DNA from 2 places in the Streptomyces sp. Tu6071 genome. Region 2 is predicted to be linked to the other one. Evidence: predicted binding sites of a transcription regulator. Region 2 holds the regulator's gene; the other holds the start of a gene.
What was found. The regulator HspR, encoded in region 2, represses chaperone genes until heat shock. The targets are predictions, from matches to a motif close to TTGAGNNNNNNNNNCTCAA.

Region 1 (11,060 bases), 1.8 Mb from region 2:
GCGCGCGCGATGCCCTCGATGACCGGGTCGACGGTCTCCAGGTGCGAGGGGTTCGCGGCGAGGTTGACCTTGATCTGCTCGCCGTCCAGGCCCGTGAAGGTGCCCTCGGCGCCCAGGTGGTACTTGACGTCGCCCGAGCCGTGCATCGACTTCGGGTCGAGGTTGCCCTCGAACTCGCGGAAGATCTGCGCGTACGACTTGCCGACGATGTTGGCGAGGACGTTGAGGCGACCGCGGTGGGCCATGCCGATGACGACCTCGTCGAGCCGCGACTCGGCGGCGGCGTCGAGCACGGCGTCGAGCAGCGGGATGACGGACTCGCCGCCTTCGAGCGAGAAGCGCTTCTGGCCGACGTACTTGGTCTGCAGGAAGGTCTCGAACGCCTCGGCCGCGTTGAGGCGGCGCAGGATGCGGAGCTGCTCCTCGCGCTCGGGCTTGGCGGTCGTGGCACCGCGCTCGACGCGGTCCTGGATCCAGTTGCGCTGCTTCGGGTCCTGGATGTGCATGAACTCGATGCCGATGGTGCGGCAGTACGAGTCGCGCAGGACGCCCAGGACGTCGCGCAGCCGCATCATCGTCTTGCCCGCGAAGCCGCCGACGGCGAACTCGCGCTCCAGGTCCCACAGCGTCAGCCCGTGCTCGGTGATGTCGAGGTCGGGGTGCTTGCGCTGGTGGTACTCCAGCGGGTCGGTGTCGGCCATGACGTGGCCGCGGACCCGGTAGGAGTGGATCAGCTCGAAGACGCGGGCGGCCTTGGTGACGTCGTCGTCGTGCGAGGCGTCGATGTCGCGGTTCCAGCGGATCGGCTCGTACGGGATGCGCAGCGCCTTGAAGACCTCGTCGTAGAAGTCGTTCTCGCCGAGCAGCAGGTTCGCGACGATGCGCAGGAACTCGCCCGAGGCCGCGCCCTGGATGACGCGGTGGTCGTACGTCGAGGTGAGGGTCATCACCTTGGAGATGCCCAGCTTGTTCAGGGTGTCCTGCGAGGTGCCCTGGAACTCGGCCGGGTACTCCATGGCGCCGACGCCCATGATCACCGCCTGGCCGGGCATGAGGCGCGGCACCGAGTGGACGGTGCCGATGCCGCCGGGGTTGGTGAGCGAGACGGTGACGCCGGAGAAGTCGTCCATCGTCAGCTTGTTGTCCCGGGCGCGGCGGACGATGTCCTCGTACGCCTGCCAGAACTCGAAGAAGTTGAGCTGCTCGGCCTTCTTGATCGCCGCGACCACGAGCTGCCGGTCGCCGTTCGGCTTGACCAGGTCGATGGCGAGACCGAGGTTGACGTGCTCGGGCTTGACGAGGGTGGGCTTGCCGTCCTTCGTCGTGAACGAGTTGTTCATCGACGGCATCGCCTTGATCGCCTGCACCATCGCGTAGCCGATGAGGTGCGTGAAGGAGATCTTCCCGCCCCGGGCCCGCTTGAGGTGGTTGTTGATCACGATGCGGTTGTCGAAGAGCAGCTTCACGGGCACCGCGCGCACCGAGGTGGCGGTCGGCAGCTCCAGCGAGGCGTTCATGTTCTTCGCCACGGCGGCGGAGGGGCCGCGCAGCGTCACGAACTCGGGGCCCGCCGCGGCGGACTCGGCCGGCTTCGCGGAGGGCTGCGGCTGCGCCGGGGTCTTCGCGGCGGGCGCGGGCTTCGCCGCGGCCGGCTTCGGCTGCGCGGGAGCAGGGGCGGCCTGCGCGGGAGCCGGGGCCGCCGGGGCGGCCTGCGCCTGCGGGGCGGGGGCCTGCTGCGGCGCGGGGGCGGCCTGGGGGGCTGGCGCCGGTGCCGGGGTCGCGGGCGCCGCGGCGCCGTCCGTGCTCGTACGCGCCGGGGCACTGCCCGGCTTGTAGTCGGCGAAGAAGTCCCACCAGGCACGATCGACCGAATTCGGGTCCTGGAGGTACTGCTGGTAGATCTCGTCCACGAGCCATTCGTTCGCGCCGAAGGCAGCGGCAGGGTCGGAGCCCTGCTTGCCTTGGCCGACCGGCTCGGTCGAGATGCTCGTCGAGTTACTGGGGGACTGTGGCGACACGGCGGTAACCGCCCTCTTCCGCTTCTCACAAGGTGATGGACAGCGGGAATAAAGGCTACGCCTCCGGGACCCGCGGATGCAGGCCGGGCCGGTCATCCGTCGCGTAAGTCACATCGAAGAAGGTGTTTCGCCGTGGTGATTGGCGGGAAACAACCGTGGATTTGACCTGCGCCTCCGGCCCCCGCGACTTCGTTGGCGCGCCGGCGGCGGGCCTTCCCGCCGGGGGCTGGGCAACCCGGCGCCGCTACGTGCCCCGGCACGGGCCCGGAACCGGGTGATCGACCCGGCGCGAGGCCCCTGACCTGTTCACATACGGAAGGACGGGCTCCCCTGGCAGCCTACGTCAACTGCTCGTTCAACGGCTTCCCCGGAAGTGTGACGTGCATGCGGCAGCCCCGTGCCGATTCGGCCACCCGGATACGCCCGCCGTGCAGATCCACCGCCCAGCGCGCGATCGCGAGGCCGAGCCCCGTACCGCCGTCACCGCCCGGCGAGCCCGCCTTCTGCACGTGCGGCAGCGCGCCCCGGTTGAAGCGCTCGAAGACGCGGTGCCACTCGGAGCGCGGGATGCCGGGGCCCTCGTCCATGATCTCCAGCTCCAGCGAGTCGGGTCCCGCCCCGGCGCGCGCCCGCACCGTGACCTTCCCGGCCGCCGGGCTGTGCTTGACCGCGTTGTCGATGAGGTTGGCCACGACCTGGTGGAGCCGCTCGGGGTCCGCGTACGCCGTCAGCTCGGGCGGCGAGACGTCGAGCGCGAGGGCGACGTCGCTGCGCGTGTGGCTCCCCGAGTCGGAGGCGAGCTTGCGGCGCGCGACGGCCGCCCCGGTGAGCTGCGCCTCCTTGAGGACGCCCGAGAGGTACGGCCACACCTCGAAGTGCCGCGCGCGCAGCGGCACCGCGCCGTGGTCGAGCCGCGAGAGGTCGAGCAGCGTCTCGACGAGCCGCCCGAGCCGCTCCGTCTGCTTGAGCGCCGTGCGCATCGTCTCGGGGTCGGCGGCCGAGACGCCGTCCACGACGTTCTCCAGGACCGCGCGCAGCGCCGCGATCGGGGTGCGCAGCTCGTGCGAGACGTTCGCCACCAGCTCCTTGCGGTGGTGGTCCTGCGCCTCCAGGTCGTCCGCCATGCGGTTGATCGTCTCGGCGAGCGAGCCCAGCTCGTCGCCCCGGTCCGCGCCCGAGACCCGGCGCGTGTAGTCGCCGTGCGAGATCGCCCGCGCGACCGTCGTCATCTCGGCGAGCGGGGACGCGAGGCCGTGCGCGACGAACTGCGTGATCAGGAGCGTCGCGATGACCGAGAAGACCGTGATGAACCTCAGCTCGGTGTCGGTGCGCAGTGCCACGAGCAGCAGCCCGGTGGTGATGAAGACCGAGAGCACGACGAGCGTGCCGAGCTTCGCCTTGATCGGGAACGGCCGCATCCGCGTCCCGGCCCCGTCCTGGTACTCCGCCATCACGTTCCTCCCCCTCGCGCGTCCAGGGAACCCGCCCCCGTTCACCGCGTCACGGCCGCGCACCGCGTCACGGCGCCGGGGTCTCCAGCGCGTAGCCCACGCCGTGCACGGTCCTGATCCGCTCCGCGCCGATCTTCCGGCGCAGCGCCTTGATGTGGCTGTCGACGGTACGGGTCCCGGAGGCGTCCGCCCAGTCCCAGACCTCGGCGAGGAGCTGCTCGCGCGAGAGCACCGCGCGCGGTGTCCCCGCCAGGCACACGAGCAGGTCGAACTCCGTCGGCGTCAGGTGCACGTCCTCGCCGCGCACCCGTACCCGCCGCTGCGCGTGGTCCACCTCCAGCTCGCCGAGGCGCAGCACCCCGCTGCGCGGCGTCGAGGCGGCGAGCGCGGCCCGCTCGACGCGGCGCAGCAGCACGTGCACGCGCGCCGCGACCTCGCGCATCGAGAAGGGCTTCGTCATGTAGTCGTCCGCGCCCACGCCGAGCCCGACGAGCATGTCCGTCTCGTCGTCGCGCGCGGTGAGCATGAGGACGGGCACCGGGCGGTGCGCCTGCACGCGGCGGCACACCTCCAGCCCGTCGAATCCGGGCAGCATGACGTCGAGGACCAGGAGGTCCGGCTGCCACGCCTCGGCGGTCTCCACAGCCGAGGGCCCGTCCTGCGCGGTCTGCACGAGGAAGCCCTCGGCGCGCAGCCGGGCCGCGACGGCGTCCACGATCGTCGGGTCGTCCTCGACGACGAGTACGCGCCGCTGTGCCCCGGCGGCCGGTGCCGTGCCGCTGTGGGAGGTCTGTGTCTGCTCCATCGCCCCGCCCTGAAGGTACGTGTGTCGTCCGGTCCGCTTCTGCCCCGAGCCCACGAGCCCAGACATGAGCCTGCTCACTCGCGGGAACACGCACGGGAACACGTCCGTCCGACGCGCGCGCCCGGCCGACAACGCGGGGGCCGGGAGGTGGGGGGTCCGCGGTCCGTCAGAGCGTACGGGCACCGGGCGCCGCTTAGCTATGCGGGCCGCAGGGCGAGATGCACGACGTCCGGAACGCCCCGGGCAACAGGGACTTCTTCGGTACGCACCCCCTGGAACCCGGCATTCCGCAGGGCTTCGCCGAAGGCGGGCGAGGGTTGCGCCGACCACACGGCGAGCACCCCGCCGGGCGTCAGGCGCTCCCGGCAGGCGGCGAGCCCGGCCGCGTCGTACAGCCCGCCGTTGCCCGCGTCGACCGTCCAGCCGGGCCCGTTGTCGATGTCGAGGCACAGCGCGTCGAAGCGCTCCCCGGGGCCGCGCAGGTACGCGACGAGGTCGGTGCGCAGGATCTCGGTACGGGGATCGGCGAGCGCCCGCGCGGTGTACGCGCCGAGCGGGCCCGTACGGTGCCACTCCACGATCGCGTCCTCGCGCTCGGCGACCGCGATCCGCCCCCAGCGCTCCTGCCCCGCCGCGCGCACGAGCGAGAAGCCGACCCCGAGCCCGCCGACGAGCACCGAGGGCGCGGGCCTCCCGTCGAGCGCGCCGAGCGCGGCGTCGACGAGCAGCCGCTCGGAGCGCCCGTCCGAAGTGTCCATGAGGAACGTGCCGTTGGCGATGATCTGGAGCAGGTCCCCGTGCCGCCGCAGCACCACCTCGCCGTACGGCCCCTCGCGCCGGTCGAGCACCTCCGGCGGGGTGCCGGGGCCGGGGCCGAAGCGGGCGCCGGGGAACTCCTCGTCCGGCAGAGCGGTGCTCATCGCACGTACCTCCTGGATCGATCACGCCCCGCCATCCTCCGGCGGCGGCCCCCGCCCCGGCAAACCGATTCGCTCCCGCACGGGCCGCGCCCCCATCGCGGCGTGCAGCACGTTGTCCACGGCGAAGAGCGCGAGGGCGAGCGCGAGGCGGTCCCCGACGGGCCGACCGAGCCACGCCCGAGGACGCGCCGCCGTGACGGACGGCGTGCGTCGCGTACGGGCGCGGGTGACGGCTTCCCGCGGGCCGGGAACAGCCCGACCGCCGGGGGCGCTTGGCTACGGCGGAGGCGTTCTCCCGCCGGTCGTCCGAGGTGATCGCTGTGGGCGAACAAGGAAGTGGGAACACCTGCGGCTCGCCAGGCATTGAGTCGGTACAGCTCAACTTGACTGCCTAAGGGGAGATCATGGCTCTGACGTCCGCACCGCTCACCCTGCCCGTGCTGCCGCTCGACGACGAGGTCGTCCTGCCCGGCATGGTCGTGCCGCTCGACCTCTCGGACGGCGAGGTGCGCGCGGCCGTGGAGGCCGCCCAGGCCGCCGCCCGCTCCAGTGGTTCCGCGGGCAAGCCGGAGGTGCTGCTCGTGCCGCGCGTCGACGGGGACTACGCCGGTACGGGCGTGCTCGGCACCGTCGAACAGGTCGGCAGGCTCGCCGACGGCCACTCCGGGGCTCTCGTCCGGGGCCGCGCCCGCGTCCGCATCGGCGCGGGGACCACGGGACCCGGCGCCGCGCTGTGGGTCGAGGGGACCCGGCTCGAGGAGACCGTGCCCGAGCCGCTGCCGGGCGCGGTGACCGAACTCGTCACCGAGTACAAGGCGCTTGCCACCGAGTGGCTCAAGAAGCGCGGCGCCTGGCAGGTCGTGGACCGCGTCCAGCAGATCGACGACGTGTCCGCGCTCGCCGACAACTCCGGCTACTCGCCGTTCCTCACCACCGCCCAGAAGACCGAACTCCTGGAGACGGCCGACCCCGTCGCGCGCCTCAAGCTCGCCACGCTCCAGCTCCGCGAGCACCTGGCGGAGCAGGAGATCGCCGAGACGATCGCCAAGGACGTCCAGGACGGCGTGGACAAGCAGCAGCGCGAGTTCCTGCTCCGCCGTCAGCTCGAAGCGGTCCGCAAGGAGCTGCGCGAGCTGAGCGGCGAGGACGGCGAGGACGAGAGCGACGACTACCGGGCCCGCGTCGAGGCCGCGGACCTGCCCGGGAAGGTCCGCGAGGCCGCGCTCAAGGAGGTCGAGAAGCTGGAGCGCGCGAGCGACCAGAGCCCCGAGGGCGCCTGGATACGCACGTGGCTCGACACGGTTCTCGGCCTCCCGTGGAACGAGCGCTCCGAGGACGCGTACGACATCCGCGGCGCCCGCGCGGTGCTCGACGCCGAGCACGCGGGACTCGACGACGTGAAGGACCGCATCACCGAGTACCTCGCCGTGCGCAAGCGCCGCGCGGACCGGGGCCTCGGCGTCGTCGGCGGCCGGCGCGGCGGAGCGGTGCTCGCGCTCGTCGGGCCTCCCGGGGTCGGCAAGACGTCGCTGGGCGAGAGCGTCGCGCACGCGATGGGCCGCTCCTTCGTCCGCGTCGCGCTCGGCGGCGTACGCGACGAGGCCGAGATCAGGGGCCACCGGCGCACGTACGTGGGCGCCCAGGCCGGTCGCATCGTGCGCGCCATCAAGGAGGCCGGGTCGATGAACCCGGTGGTCCTGCTCGACGAGATCGACAAGGTCGGCTCCGATTTCCGGGGCGACCCGGCGGCGGCCCTCCTCGAAGTGCTCGACCCCGCGCAGAACCACACCTTCCGCGACCACTACCTGGAGGTCGAACTCGACCTCAGCGACGTCGTCTTCCTCGCGACGGCGAACGTCCTCGAAGCGATCCCCGAGGCCCTCCTCGACCGCATGGAGCTGGTCCGCCTCGACGGCTACACCGAGGACGAGAAGGTCGTCATCGCGCGCGACCACCTGCTGCCCAGGCAGCGCGAGCGGGCCGGGCTCACGGAGGACGAGCTGACCGTGGAGGAGAGCGCGCTGCGCAAGCTCGCGGGCGAGTACACGCGCGAGGCGGGCGTACGGAACCTGGAGCGGGCCCTCGCGCGGCTCCTGCGCAAGCTCGCCGCCCAGCACGAACTGGGCGAGCGCGAACTGCCCCTCACGGTGACGGAGGCGGAGCTGCGCCCGCTGCTCGGGCGGCCCCACCACGTACCGGAGGCCGCGCAGGACCCCGCCGAGCGGCGCACGGCGGTGCCGGGGGTCGCGACCGGGCTCGCGGTGACGGGCGCGGGCGGCGACGTCCTCTACGTGGAGGCCTCGCTCGCCGACCCGGAGACGGGCGGCGCGGGGCTCACGCTGACCGGTCAGCTCGGCGACGTCATGAAGGAGTCCGCGCGGATCGCGCTCTCGTTCCTGCGCTCGCACGGTGCGGAGCTGGAGCTGCCGGTCGGCGACCTCAAGGAGCGGGGCGTGCACATCCACTTCCCGGCCGGGGCGGTCCCGAAGGACGGGCCGAGCGCGGGCATCACGATGACGACGGCGCTCGCCTCGCTCCTGAGCGGGCGCCAGGTACGGCCCGAGGTCGCGATGACCGGGGAGGTCTCGCTCACCGGGCGCGTGCTGCCGATCGGCGGGCTCAAGCAGAAGCTGCTCGCGGCCCAGCGCGCCGGGATCACGACCGTCGTGATCCCCAAGCGCAACGAGCCGGACCTCGACGACGTCCCCGCCGAGATCCTCGCGAAGCTCGACGTCCACCCGGTCACGGACGTCCGCCAGGTCCTGGAGCTGGCTCTCGCCCCGGCGGGGGCCGGGGAGCGGGAGGCGGTGGCCGCCTGACGGGCCGGTGGCCGGGACCCGCGTCGGCGCGCGGGTCCCGGCCACCGGGGTGCGGGGTCAGCCGTTGGCGAGGGCCTGGACGCGGTCCAGGGCGCCGTTGAACTTGTTGTGGTCGCCCACCGTCGGGCCTGTCGAGGTGTACTGCCACATCGTGTAGAAGCCCCAGCCGGCCGGCAGGGCCCCCACCGAGGAGGCGTAGCGGGCCACCCAGAGCGGGTTCGTCGAGCCGAAGGCGGCGGAGTTGCCCGTGCAGCTCTGCCACCAGCTCGTCGCCGTGTAGATCACGACGTCGCGCCCGGTGCGGGACTTGTACGTGTTCGCGAAGTCCCTGATCCAGCTGACCATCGCGGAGGCGGACTTGCCGTAGCACTGGGCGCCGTACGGGTTCCACTCGATGTCGAGGACACCGGGCAGGGTCTTGCCGTCCTTCGACCAGCCGCCCCCGTGGTCCACGAAGTAGTTGGCCTGCGCGGCGCCGCTCGTGGTGTCGGGGGTCGCGAAGTGGTACGCGCCCCGGATCATGCCGACGTTGTAGGAGCCGTTGTACTGCTGGGCGAAGGAGGGGTTGGTGTAGTACGTCCCTTCGGTGGCCTTCGAGTACGCCCACTTGACGCCGCTGTTCCACAGCGCGCTCCAGTTGACGTTCCCCTGGTAGCTCGCGACGTCGACGCCCTCGGTCTGGGCGGCGCGGGTGTCGCGGGGGAGACCGCCGACCCCGTCGTGGGCGGCGACGCCCATGCCGAGGTAGGCGCTGCCGCGCTCGGGGACGGAGGGTGTGTCGGCGGCCTGGGCGGCCACCGGCAGGGCGAGGAGGAGGGACAGGGCTGCGAGGAGAGGTCCGGCCGCTCTGAAGCGAGAGCGGCGGGATGATCGGATCGTATGCACGGACATAGCGTGCCTCCGAGAAGTCCGGCTTGTGGGGAACCTGGCGATATGTGCCGCGGCCGGGTCGGGCGCCGTGGCCATGTCAAAAACGGAAGCTACGCGAGTAGAGCGGGGGTGGGGTAGGGCACCTTTTGGCCGTCACTGGTCCAGTCCTGGGAAATACTGGGCACGCTGCGGTTTCACCCCCGAGAGAGGGCTGTTTTTCAGCCGCCAGGAACGGACGCCATGACCGAGAACGCCTTTCTCGCCCTGGAGCGCGAACTGAGCCTCCTCCTGCGCCGGGCAAGGGCCACGTCGACCGAACTCGCGGGCGAGGTCCACCCCGGCCTGGAGTCGGCCGCGTACGGCTTCCTGGTCCGCCTGGAGGGCGGTGGACCCCAGCGCGCCACGGACCTCGCGCTGTACTTCGGCGTCGGCAAAGCGACCGTCAGCCGCCAGATCCGCGCCCTCGAACGCCTCGGCCTCGTCACCCGCGCCCCCGACCCCGACGACGGCCGCGCGAGCCTCGTACGTCTCACCCCCGAGGGTGAGGCCCGCTTCCGCCAAGTGCGCGAACGCCGCCGCGCCGGCTACGTCGAGGCGATGTCCGGCTGGCCCCCCGGCGAGGTCGCGGAACTGGCCCGCCTCCTCCACCGCCTGAACCGGCTGTGAGCCCGGCCCCTCCCGCGTCACCTCCCCCCGCCCGCCACCTCCGCCAGGATCACGCTCGCGTCGTCGTGCCGCTTGCCGCGCTTCGCGCCACCCTCCGGGGAGCGTTCCAGGCGGCGGACCTCGGCGAGCAGGGCGCGGGGGCCGCGGTTGCGGAGGAGGGTCGCGAGGGCGGTCCAGTCGCCCTGGTGGAAGCGCTCGGTCCAGCGGGTCGCCCCGTCGCTCAGGGCGATGAGGCAGTGCAGCCCCGTCAGGGGGGTCTCCCCGGTCACGGCGCGCGCCGCGACGTCCGGGTCCGCCGCCGCCGTGAAGAAGCCGCCCTCGGCGTTGCGCAGGGACTCCACCGCGCTCACGTACGCGGCCCGCGCCGCCGCGCGCTCCCCGTCCGCCGCGTCCCGCACGGCCGCCCGCTCCGCGGCGAGCGGCAGGTGGTCGAGGCGGTCGTCGAGCACGGCCCGTACCGCCCCGTCCTGCCCCACCAGCAGCAGCACCGAGTCCGACAGGACGAGGTGTTCGGCCCGGGTGCCGTCCCAGCGGGCGAGCACGACGGTGGCCTGCGGGGTGCGGGGGTGAGAAAGGTCACAGGTCGCCCGATGGAGTTCCGCCGTACGCCGGATGGACAGGGCCAGGATCTCGCGGAGCGTCAGATCGGGGCGCGAAACGGACAGTTCGTTGAGGGCGCCCCCGAGCCGCGACACGTACCAGGGCACGCTGTGTGCACAGCCCGTCGCTCCTTCGGGTGGTGTGACCCCGTCAAGAAGGACGAGGCAACCGCCCTGTCCGGATGCGGGGAGCGAGACACAGGTGAAGTCCTCGTCGGCCCGGTCGCTCCCGCCGGGCTCGGTGACCAGTTCGGCGCGCATCACGACAGTCTGCACGAGCCCTTCACAGAGGCCCCGTCAGACCCCGCCGCGGGTGAATTCTGGCTGGTCAGCGCCTGATTTGGGGCGGAATGATCAGTTCCGTGGCGGCTGCGGCGCGGTATCTTGCCAAAGCCCGTCGTGCGCGTCCAACCGGCGCACCACGCACGCGGCCGTCCGGGGAATGGGAGACTTGCCCACCAACTCCCCGGGGCGGTTCACTCCTTCGGGTGGCGGGGCAGGCGATGCGCGCGACCGCCTTCCGAAAGCACTGGAATGGTCGCGAACGCAACGCGGGGGCGCCTGCGCTGACAACCCGTCACCCAGGCGCAGGGGCAGGACGAGTCAGGAATGTGAGCACCGGTGCAGAAAACGCGGCCTCGGGGCAAGGGCGGAGCACGGAGCGAGGAGGAGGTGGCCACGGCGCGGGACCAGCCGATCCCCGGTCAGGTCGCGGGGCGCGACGCCACGCGCCCCCGTGAGGACACGCCGGCCTCCGCCCAGGACGAGCCGGCCCGGGACGGCGCAAAGGACGGCCAGGGAGTATCCGCCGCCCCCGCGCTCCGCATCCCCGGCCCGAGGCAGCCCGAGGGCTCGGTGCCCCCGCCCGCGCCGCCCGCCGGACGCCGCAAGCGCGTCCGCTCCCGCCTCGTG
Region 2 (11,060 bases):
ACGGCGGCCAGCAGGTCCGTCACGTTCTCGTTGTCCTGGCCCGCGAGGAGGGCGAGCAGCAGGTGGGCGGGCGTCAGATCAGGGTGCCCCCCGGCCACGGCCCGCTCCCCGGCCGCCTGGATCGCCTCCCGGCTCCTGTTCGTCAGTTCCACGTCCACTGCGCATGTCCTCCTTGCCACGACGACCGATCCGGCCGCTCCCCGCGACCGCGACGACTTCTCGATGACTCCTACAGCCTCGATGAAGTTGAGTCTATTCCACTCAAGGAAGTGGAGCGAGCAATCTTCGAGCACTCTTTCGAGGGAATCCCCAGGATCTCGCGCTGACGTTCGACCGGCGTGCGGGGTGGAGGAGGTGCCGGGCGGTACGTGCACGGATCGCGGGGACGCGGGGCGGCGGAGGAGCGGGGACGCGTGACGCGGGGACACCGCCCGGCCCGCGTACGGCGCGTACAGGACCGCACCGGCACCAGCCCGCCCCGCGGCTCCCCCCTCCCGGCGCCCCGCGCCCCCACGCCGCTACTCTCCCCCCATGCCCGTCCCGCTCACCGCTCCGCCCGCCTCCTACCTGGACTTCTGGCGCGAGCGCCACGTCTGCACGCTCACCACGCTCCGCCCCGACGACACCCCGCACGTCGCCCCGGTCGGCGTCACGCTCGACCACCCCGCGGGGCTCGCCCGCGTCATCACCAGCCGCACGAGCCGCAAGGCGCGCAACGTCCTCGCCGCCGGGCCCGCGGGCACGCCCGTCGCCGTCTGCCAGTTCGAGGGCCGCCGCTGGGCCACGCTGGAGGGCCGCGCACGGCTGCTCACCGGCGAGGAGGAGATCGAGGAGGCGGTACGGCGCTACACCGAGCGCTACGGACGCGTCCCGAGGCCCAACCCCGCGCGGTCCGTCATCGAGATCACCCTCACGCGCCTGCTGGGCAACGCCTGAGCACCTCTCACCCGACCCGGCGCTCCGAGGGGGACCGGGTGCCCGTACGCACACATGGCAGCGGCGCCGCCGGGGTTTCAGGACCTCGGCGGCGCCGCTGCTGGGGGAAGCGCCTGGCGATCTGTTTCAACGGGGGAATCGCTCAGGCACTGCGGGGGGTGACGTAGGAGTCCGACCAGTCGGCGACCTGCTGGTGGTCGCGCTGGTCGAGGTTGACGAAAAGCATTCCGTAACGCACGGCGCACCGTACGGGCTGCGGGGCACCACGGGGCCGGCGGAGACAGCGGTACGCCCGTACGTCCTCGGCCCCGTCCCGCACGACGACGATGGGTTCGCCGAAGAGCGTGACCATCAGCGAGTCGCCGTCGTGGGGGATCGCCGTGACGAGATCGATGAAATGCCAGCCGGAGCGATAGGCGGTGGCCATCTCACGCCGGAAGGTGTGGTCGTCGGGCGGGGTCGTCATGCCTGGACCGTGCCCCAGGAGGGCTCGCCCTCGGCGGCATCCGACTGGTTCGGCTCATTGGCGGGAGCGACGCCCCAGGACGGCTCACCCACCGGGACGACACCCCAGGAGGGCTCACCCTTCGTGGCGGTCGCGGGAACCACACCCCAGGAAGGCTCACCGGCGGGGGCGACCCCCCACGACGGCTCACCGACCGGGACAACACCCCAAGAAGGCTCACCAGCGGGAGCGACACCCCAGGAGGGCTCACCCTGCACAGAGGCCGGGACCACGCCCCAAGAGGGCTCCCCCGGGTGGGCGGAGGCACTCACGGACCCCGACGGCTGGCTTCCCCACGACGGCTCACCGAGAGCCACCGCGCCAATGGCGAGAGCCGCCATCGCGGAAACGCAGAGCGTACGAAGCTTCATGGACATGCTGGGCTCCCACCTCTGTGATTGGTATGTGAACGACCCCCGCCCTGCAACGATGGCCCAGGCAGGGCGCTTTCACTAGGAAACCCATGCATCATGTTCCTGTATTACATGAGCCTGAGGGGGGGACATATGCGGAGGAGGCCCCTCGAAAAGTCTCATTCCCATCCCCAGGAGCCGCTCTGCGTCACCGGTCGTGAGCTGTACGCCGCCGCGCTGCGCTCCGGACGCCTGAAACGCGAGGAACTCGCCGACGCCCCTTGCGTTCTCGACCTGGGACTGCTGGCCCCCGACCCGGCGGAGCCCGCGACCCTGCTCCCCGTCCAGCCGTCGACGGCCCTCGGCAGGCTGCTCCAGCCGCTGGAGAACCGCATCCTGCACAACCGCAAGGCGGCCGTCGCGCTCACCGAGACCCTGGAGCCCTTCATGGCTCTGAGCGGGCACGATCCGGCCAGTCAGGCCGTCACCGTGCTCGACGGGCTCGACCGCATCAACTCCACGCTCGACCAGACCGTCATGGAGTGCCAGGAGGAGCTGCTCACGCTCCAGCCGGGCAGCGGACGCGCCCCCTACCTCCTGGAGGACGCGCTGCGGCGCGTGGAACCGTTCTTCGGCACCAGCGTCCGGATGCGGACCCTGTACCACCACACGGCTCGTCACCATCCCTCCACACTTGCCTACGTGGAGAGGACGATGCCGGAGGGCATCGAGTTCCGCACGATGGAGCAGCTCCCCGAGCGGCTCATCATCGTGGACCGGCGCGCGGCGTTCATCCCCATCAGCGACGACCGCAAGATCGCCCTCAAGATCGAGCACCCGGGCCTCGTCGGCTACCTCGCGGGCGTCTTCGACCAGTTCTGGAGCCTCGCGCGCCCCTGGTCCGAGGCGACCCCGGCACCCGTGCCGAGCGGCATCACGAGCACCCAGCTCTCCATCGCCCGCCTGCTCGTCGAGGGCCACGTCGACGAGGCCATAGCGCGCCGCCTCGGCATGAACGTCCGCACCTGCCGCGCCCACATCGCCAAACTCGCCACCACCCTGGGCAGCGGCAGCCGCGCCCAACTCGGCTACCTGATCGCCCAGTCCGGCCTGCTGGACACACCGGGGAGCTGAGGGCGGGGGGCGAGGAAGCGGTACGGGCCGCGCCCGGATCATGCGGGGCGCACGGCGGTACGGGCCGAGCCGGCCCACGCGGGGCGCTCAGCGGTATGGGCCAAGCCCGGCCCACGCGAGGCGCCACAGCGGTACGGGCCGTGCCCGGCGCACGCGACGCGCACAGCGGTACGGGCCAGCACCACGCCCCGCCGCTCACGCGGCACCCGCGACGGTACGGGCCAGGGGCGCGCCACACTCCCGGGAGCCCACGCACACAAGGCGGCACCCCCGCGCGCGGATCACCCCGCCCGTACGGCACCGCCCCGGCCCGGCCCCGCGGGGCCGCCCGTCACTCCCCCGCGCCCTGCCCGCGCTTGTTCTTCGGGCGCCACACCACGAGCGCGCTCGCCTGCTGCACCTCCTGGTACGGGACCAGGTCGCGCCGGTACGAGGCGTGCACCTGCGCCTCGCGCTGCCGCATCGTCGCCGCGGCCCCGTCGAGCGCGGCGCTCAGTTCGGCGATGCGCTGCTCCATCGCGCTGACCTGCGACTGGAGCTCAATGATCCGCTTGATACCGGCCAGGTTCACCCCCTCGTCCTGCGACAACTGCTGCACCTGGCGCAGGAGCTGGATGTCGCGGGCCGAGTAACGGCGGCCCCGGCCCGCCGCGCGGTCCGGGGAGACCAGGCCGAGCCGGTCGTACTGACGCAGTGTCTGGGGGTGGAGCCCGGAGAGCTGAGCGGCGACCGAGATGACGTACACGGGTGTCTCGTCGGTCAGCTCGTACGGGTTCCTGCCTCGCCCTTCCATGGTCATGCTCCCTTCGCCGCCTCGAACAACGCCGCCCGCGGGTCCTCCCCGGCACTCGCGTCGCGGTAGGACTCCAGGGCCTCCCTGGCCCGGTCGTCGAGGTGCGCGGGCACCGCGACCTCCACGGTCACCAGGAGGTCCCCGCGCGTACCGTCCTTGCGGACCGCGCCCTTGCCGCGGGCGCGCATCGTCCGGCCGTTGGGGGTACCCGCCGGGAGTTTGAGGGTGACGGGCGGGCCGCCGAGCGTCGGCACCCGCACCGTGCCGCCGAGCGCCGCCTCGCTGAAGGTCACGGGGACGGTGACCGTGAGGTTGTCGCCCTTGCGGGCGAAGACCGGGTGCTCCTTGACGTGCACCGCCACGTAGAGGTCGCCGGCCGGGCCGCCCCGCTCGCCCGGGGCGCCCTTGCCGCGCAGCCGGATGCGCTGCCCGTCCTGGACGCCCGCCGGGATGCGCACCTGGATCGAGCGGGCCGACTTCGCGCGCCCGCTGCCCTTGCACACCTCGCAGGGGTCCTGCGCGATGAGCCCGCGCCCCTTGCAGTCCACGCACGGGTCGGTGAGCGAGAAACCGCCGCTGCCGCCGCGCGAGACCTGGCCCGTGCCCACGCAGGTCGGGCAGACGCGCGGGGTGCCGTTCTTGTCGCCCGTGCCCGAGCACGCCTTGCACGGCTCCTGGCTGGACATCCGCAGCGGGACCGTCGCCCCGTCCACCGCCTCGGTGAAGGTGAGCGTCACCTCGGACTCGATGTCCTGGCCGCGCCGGGCGCGGTTGCGCGTCGCGCCGCCCTGCGTGCCCGCGCCCGGCGCACCGCCGCCGCGGTTGAAGAGCCCGCCGAAGACGTCGCCGAGGCCGCCGCCGAAACCGCCGCCCCCGCTGCCGCCCGGACCGCCCCCGAAGAGATCGCCCAGGTCGAAGTTGAAATTGCCGCCCGCACCACCGGCGCCCGCACCGCCTGGGCGGAAGCCGCCGCCCGCGAAGAGGGCGCGCGCCTCGTCGTACTCCTTGCGCTTCTTCGGGTCGCCGAGGACGTCGTGCGCCTCGGAGATCTCCTTGAAGCGGTCCTCCGCGCGGGTGTTGCCCTTGTTGGCGTCCGGGTGGTTCTCGCGGGCGAGCTTGCGGTACGCCTTCTTGATCTCCGCCTCGGTGGCGTCCTTCGGCACGCCGAGGACCTTGTAGTAGTCCTTCTCGATGAAGTCCTTCGTGCTCATCCCCGACGTCCCTCCTTCCGTGGCGGCGCGGCCCCGGGCCACGGCCCCGCACGGCCCGCCCGGCCATCTCCTGTTGTACCGGGCCCACCCGGTGGTACCCGGTCGCCCGGCCGGATCATACGGTCCGGCCGGGCGACTCCCGCTGTGCTCAGCCCTTGTCGGGGCCGTCCTTCTCCTCGTCCGCCGAAGCGGCCTTGTCCTCCTCGGCGCCCGCCTGCTCCTTGGCGGGGGTGGCCGCGCCCGGCTGGGGCTCGGCGACCGCGACCCGCGCGGGGCGGATCGTGCGCTCGCCGAAGCGATACCCCGGCTGGAGGATCGCGACGCACGTCGTCTCGGTGACGTCCGGGGCGTAGGAGTGCATGAGCGCCTCGTGGATCGTCGGGTCGAAGGGCTCGCCCTCCTCGCCGAACTGCTCCAGGCCCATCTTGGCGGTGATGGACTCGAGGGAGTCGGCGACCGACTTGAAGCCGCCCGTCAGCTCCTCGTGCTCCCGCGCCCGGCCGATGTCGTCGAGCACGGGCAGGACCTCGCTCAGGAGGTTCGCGACCGCGAGCTCCTTCACGGCGATCCGGTCGCGCTCGACCCGGCGGCGGTAGTTCTGGTACTCGGCCTGGAGCCGCTGGAGGTCCGCCGTGCGCTCGCCGAGCGCCGTACGCACCTGGTCCAGCTGGGCCGTCAGACCGGCCTGCTGAGCGTCCCCGCCCGGGGCGGGCCGCTCCTGCTCGGAGCAGCCCTCCTCGGCGGCGTCGGGGGCGGCGCCGTCGGAGACGTCAGCGGGCTCGTTCTTCTCGTCGAAGCCCCCTGCGGTCTCCTCGCTCACGCCGCACCGTCCTTCTTGTCCTCGTCGACGATCTCGGCGTCCACGACGTCGTCGTCGGCGGCCTTGGCACCGGCGTCGGCACCCGGAGCGGCACCCTCGGCACCGGCCGTGGCCTGCGCGTCGGCGTACATCGCCTGGCCGAGCTTCTGCGAGACGGCGGCGACCTTCTCGGTGGCCGTCTTGATCTCGGCGGTGTCCTCGCCCTTGAGCTTCTCCTTCAGCTCGGTGAGCGCGGCCTCGACCTCGGTCTTGATCTCGCCCGGGACCTTGTCCTCGTTGTCCTTGAGGAACTTCTCGGTCTGGTACGTGAGCTGCTCGCCCTGGTTGCGCACCTCGGCGGACTCGCGGCGACGGTGGTCCTCGTCCGCGTACTGCTCCGCCTCCTGGCGCATCCGGTCTACCTCGTCCTTCGGCAGCGAGGAGCCGCCGGTGACGGTCATCTTCTGCTCCTTGCCCGTACCGAGGTCCTTCGCGGTGACGTGCATGATGCCGTTGGCGTCGATGTCGAAGGAGACCTCGATCTGCGGCACCGAGCGCGGGGCCGGCGGCAGACCGGTCAGCTCGAACATCCCGAGCTTCTTGTTGTACGCGGCGATCTCGCGCTCGCCCTGGTACACCTGGATCTGCACCGACGGCTGGTTGTCCTCGGCCGTCGTGAAGATCTCGGAGCGCTTCGTCGGGATCGTCGTGTTGCGCTCGATGAGCTTCGTCATGATGCCGCCCTTGGTCTCGATGCCGAGGGACAGCGGGGTGACGTCGAGGAGCAGGACGTCCTTGACCTCGCCCTTGAGGACACCGGCCTGGAGCGAGGCGCCGATGGCGACGACCTCGTCCGGGTTGACGCCCTTGTTCGCCTCCTTGCCGCCGGTCAGCTCCTTGACCAGCTCGGCGACGGCGGGCATACGGGTCGAGCCACCGACGAGCACGACGTGGTCGATGTCGGCGAGCGCGATGCCCGCGTCCTTGATCACGTTGTGGAACGGGGTCTTCGTCCGGTCCAGGAGGTCCGCGGTGAGCTGCTGGAACTGGGCGCGCGTGAGCTTCTCGTCCAGGTGCAGCGGGCCCTCGGCGGAGGCCGTGATGTAGGGCAGGTTGATCGTGGTCTCGGTCGACGAGGACAGCTCGATCTTCGCCTTCTCGGCGGCCTCGCGCAGGCGCTGGAGCGCCATCTTGTCCTTGCCCAGGTCCACGCCGTGACCGTTGTTGAACTGCTTGACCAGGTAGTCGACGACGCGCTGGTCCCAGTCGTCGCCACCGAGCTGGTTGTCGCCGTTGGTGGCCTTCACCTCGACGACGCCGTCGCCGATCTCCAGGAGCGAGACGTCGAAGGTGCCGCCACCGAGGTCGAAGACGAGGATCGTCTGGTCGTCCTTGTCGAGGCCGTACGCGAGCGCGGCGGCGGTCGGCTCGTTGACGATGCGCAGGACGTTGAGGCCCGCGATCTCACCGGCCTCCTTCGTCGCCTGGCGCTCGGAGTCGTTGAAGTACGCCGGGACGGTGATGACCGCGTCGGTCACCTTCTCACCGAGGTACGACTCCGCGTCGCGCTTGAGCTTCTGGAGGACGAACGCCGAGATCTGCTGCGGGTTGAAGTCCTTGCCGTCCAGATTGATCTTCCAGCCGGTGCCCATGTGGCGCTTGACCGACCGGATGGTCCTGTCGACGTTGGTGACCGCCTGACGCTTGGCGACCTCGCCGACCAGCACCTCACCGTTCTTCGCGAAGGCGACGACGGACGGCGTGGTCCTGGCGCCCTCGGCGTTGGTGATGACGGTGGGCTCGCCGCCCTCCAGAACGCTGACGACGGAGTTAGTCGTGCCCAGGTCGATGCCGACCGCACGTGCCATTTCGGGTCCTCCAGATGACTTGAGTGGAACTGGCTCAACCATGCAACAGCCCCCCACCCCCTGTCAACAGACCTGAGCCGGGCGCACTCAACTCTTATTCAGCCCTTACGCGCAACGACCCCCCGACCGGGCACGGAACACGGCCCGCGGCGCGCGGCGCTCCCGGGCGAGACGCACCCCGAAGAGCACGGCACACCCCGCAGGACGCACGCCGCACCGCCCGGGACGCACCCCGCGCCGCGCCGTGCGCCAGATCACGCGGGGCGAGAGGCCCATGCCGACGGAGAGTGGATACCCTCCCTACAGAACCGATTAAGTTACTGCTTAGTAAGGCGACCCTTCCCGGGCCGCACCGGGCCTCCCGGCCCACCGACCCCAGTACCCCGCACTTCCGCGCAGGTTCGAGGAGCCCTCCATGCAGCTCGCCGCGATCATCGTGTCGCTGCTCCTGACCGTGGTCGGCGTGGCGCTCATCTCCCGAGCGATCGCGCAGATCGTCCAGCACGTACGGCTCGGCCAGCCGGTCCCGGCCGGCAGCCGTACCGACCGCTGGAAACAGCGTTCCCTCACTCTCGCGAGGGAATTCGTCGGTCACACCCGGATGAACCGCTGGGGCATCGTCGGTGTCGCCCACTGGTTCGTCGCGGTCGGCTTCCTCACGCTGGGCCTGACGATCGTCAACGCGTACGGGCAGCTCTTCCAGGCGGACTGGATCATCCCCTGGATCGGCACCTGGCCCCCGTACGAGGTCTACATCGAGTTCATCGCGCTCTTCACGACGCTCGGCATTCTCACCCTCATGGGCATCCGCCTGCTGAGCCTGCCCTCGCGCGCAGGGCGCAAGTCCCGCTTCACGGGCTCGAAGCTCGGCCAGGCGTACTTCGTCGAGTACGTCATCCTGATCATCGGCCTCGCGGTCCTCCTGCTCCGCGGCCTCGAAGGCGCGATCCACCACGTCGACGGCTACGAGGCGGGCTACTGGGTCTCGTACCCGCTCGTCGCCGCCTTCCGCGACCTCGACGTCTCCACGCTCCAGAACCTCATCTACCTCACGGCGATGATCAAGCTGGGCGCCACGATGATCTGGGCGATCACCGTCGGCCTCAACACCAACATGGGCGTCGCCTGGCACCGCTTCCTCGCCTTCCCCAACATCTGGTTCAAGCGCAACGCGAGCGGCGCGGTCTCCCTCGGCGCGCTCCAGCCCATGACGAGCGGCGGCAAGCCGATCGACTGGGAGGACCCGGGCGAGGACGACGTCTTCGGCGTCTCGCAGGTCGAGCAGTTCTCCTGGAAGGGCCTGCTCGACTTCTCCACCTGCACCGAGTGCGGTCGCTGCCAGTCGCAGTGCCCCGCCTGGAACACCGGCAAGCCCCTCTCGCCGAAGCTCCTCATCATGTCCCTGCGCGACCACGCGCACGCGAAGGCCCCGTACCTCCTGGCCGGTGGCGGCAAGACGATGGAGGGCGAGGAGAGGGCGAGCGAGGAGCAGCTCAAGGACGTCCCGGCCGCCGCGCTCGCGGAGGCCGAGCGCCCCCTCATCGGCACCGCCGAGGAGAACGGCGTCATCGACCCCGACGTCCTGTGGTCCTGCACCACCTGCGGCGCCTGCGTCGAGCAGTGCCCCGTGGACATCGAGCACATCGACCACATCGTCGACATGCGCCGCTACCAGGTCATGATCGAGTCGTCCTTCCCCTCCGAGGCCGGGACGATGCTCAAGAACCTGGAGAAGAAGGGCAACCCCTGGGGCCTCGCGAAGAAGAAGCGCCTGGAGTGGACGAAGGAGGTCGACTTCGAGGTGCCGGTCGTCGGCGAGGACGTCGAGGACCTGACCGAGGTCGACTACCTCTACTGGGTCGGCTGCGCCGGCGCCCTGGAGGACCGCGCGAAGAAGACGACGAAGGCGTTCGCGGAGCTGCTGAACATCGCGGGCGTCAAGTTCGCGATCATGGGCGGCGACGAGAAGTGCACGGGCGACTCGCCGCGCCGCCTCGGCAACGAACCGCTGTTCCAGCAGCTCGGCGCCGAGAACGTGGCGATGCTCAACATGGCCTTCGGCGAGGACGACGAGGACGAGTCCACGAAGAAGCCGAAGTCCGCGAAGAAGATCATCGCGACCTGCCCGCACTGCTTCAACACGATCGCGAACGAGTACCCGCAGCTCGGCGGCGAGTACGAGGTCATCCACCACACCCAGTTGCTCCAGCACCTCGTCGACGAGGGCAGGCTCGTCCCCGTCACGCCGGTCGAGGGCCTCATCACGTACCACGACCCCTGCTACCTGGGCCGCCACAACAAGATCTACACGCCGCCGCGCGAGATCATCGCGAAGGTCCCGGGCATCCGCAGCGAGGAGATGCACCGCCACAAGGAGCGCGGATTCTGCTGCGGCGCGGGCGGCGCGCGCATGTGGATGGAGGAGCGCATCGGCAAGCGCGTCAACAACGAGCGCGTCGACGAGGCCCTCTCCCTGGACCCCGACATCATCTCGACGGCCTGCCCGTTCTGCCTCGTCATGCTGACCGACTCGGTCAACGGCAAGAAGAACGACGGCCAGGCGAAGGAGTCGGTGCAGGTCGTGGACGTCGCCCAGCTCCTGCTGGACTCGGTGAAAACCCCCACCGACCCCGAGCCCCCCGCCGCGACCGCGGACGCCCCGGAGCCGGAGCCGGCCCCCGCGGCAGGCTGAGCGGTACGACCCCCGGAGGGGGCGCCGGGACCCGTCCCCGGCGCCCCCTTCGCCGTACGCGCGGCCCCGTACAACCAAGCGGGCGCCCCACGGGTCTCCTTCTCGCCACACGGCCGCGGGCGGCATACGGTGCCCCCCGCGTTTCGCGCAGGAGAACTCCATGCCTTCTCACTTCCGTACCGCCCTCGCCGCGACGGCCGCCGTCGCCCTCACCGGCGGACTGCTGACCCTCTCGACGGGCTCCGCCGCCGCCGCGACGCCGCTGGCCCCGGGCCGCGCCGACGCCGACTTCAACCACGACGGCTACGCGGACGTCGCGATCAGCTCCTCGCACGCCTACGTCAGCGGGCACAAGAACGCCGGCGCCGTCTCCGTCCTCTACGGCGGCAGGAGCGGCCAGCGCACCGCGACGTACACGCAGAACTCCGCCGGGGTCCCCGGCGCCGCCGAGGCCGACGACTACTTCGGCGCCGACACCGCCTTCGGCGACTTCAACAACGACGGCTACGACGACCTCGTCGTGGGCGCGCCCGGCGAGGACGTCGGCAGCGACAAGGACGGCGGCACCGCCGCGATCCTGTGGGGCTCCGCCTCGGGCCTCAAGGGCGGCACGACCCTCAAGGACCCGCGCCCCACCAAGCACGACAACTACGGCGCCCCGCTGGAGGCCGGTGACTTCAACGGCGACAAGCGCGACGACATCGCGGTGGGCACCACCTCCGGCGCCGCCACGGTCGACATCCTGCGCGGCGGCTTCAGCTCCACGAAG

Region 1: lon (endopeptidase La) is a predicted target of HspR. The motif match lies at 5,558-5,576, and genes of this name have one in related genera.

What each region holds. Positions count from the first base shown of each region.
Region 1 is NZ_CM001165.1:2,329,648-2,340,707, reverse strand. It holds gene STTU_RS09455 (multifunctional oxoglutarate decarboxylase/oxoglutarate dehydrogenase thiamine pyrophosphate-binding subunit/dihydrolipoyllysine-residue succinyltransferase subunit) at 1-2,018, opposite strand, end outside; gene STTU_RS09450 (HAMP domain-containing sensor histidine kinase) at 2,357-3,469, opposite strand; gene STTU_RS09445 (response regulator transcription factor) at 3,537-4,274, opposite strand; gene STTU_RS09440 (spermidine synthase) at 4,472-5,194, opposite strand; gene lon (endopeptidase La) at 5,599-8,013, shown strand; gene STTU_RS09430 (lysozyme) at 8,071-8,904, opposite strand; gene STTU_RS09425 (MarR family winged helix-turn-helix transcriptional regulator) at 9,124-9,549, shown strand; gene STTU_RS09420 (hypothetical protein) at 9,567-10,409, opposite strand; gene STTU_RS35855 (nitrate- and nitrite sensing domain-containing protein) at 10,821-11,060, shown strand, end outside.
Region 2 is NZ_CM001165.1:4,098,985-4,110,044, reverse strand. It holds gene clpB (ATP-dependent chaperone ClpB) at 1-158, opposite strand, end outside; gene STTU_RS17075 (pyridoxamine 5'-phosphate oxidase family protein) at 532-936, shown strand; gene STTU_RS17070 ((2Fe-2S)-binding protein) at 1,079-1,402, opposite strand; gene STTU_RS17065 (helix-turn-helix domain-containing protein) at 1,948-2,928, shown strand; gene STTU_RS17060 (heat shock protein transcriptional repressor HspR) at 3,260-3,721, opposite strand; gene dnaJ (molecular chaperone DnaJ) at 3,724-4,932, opposite strand; gene grpE (nucleotide exchange factor GrpE) at 5,081-5,752, opposite strand; gene dnaK (molecular chaperone DnaK) at 5,749-7,599, opposite strand; gene STTU_RS17040 ((Fe-S)-binding protein) at 8,015-10,291, shown strand; gene STTU_RS17035 (FG-GAP-like repeat-containing protein) at 10,452-11,060, shown strand, end outside.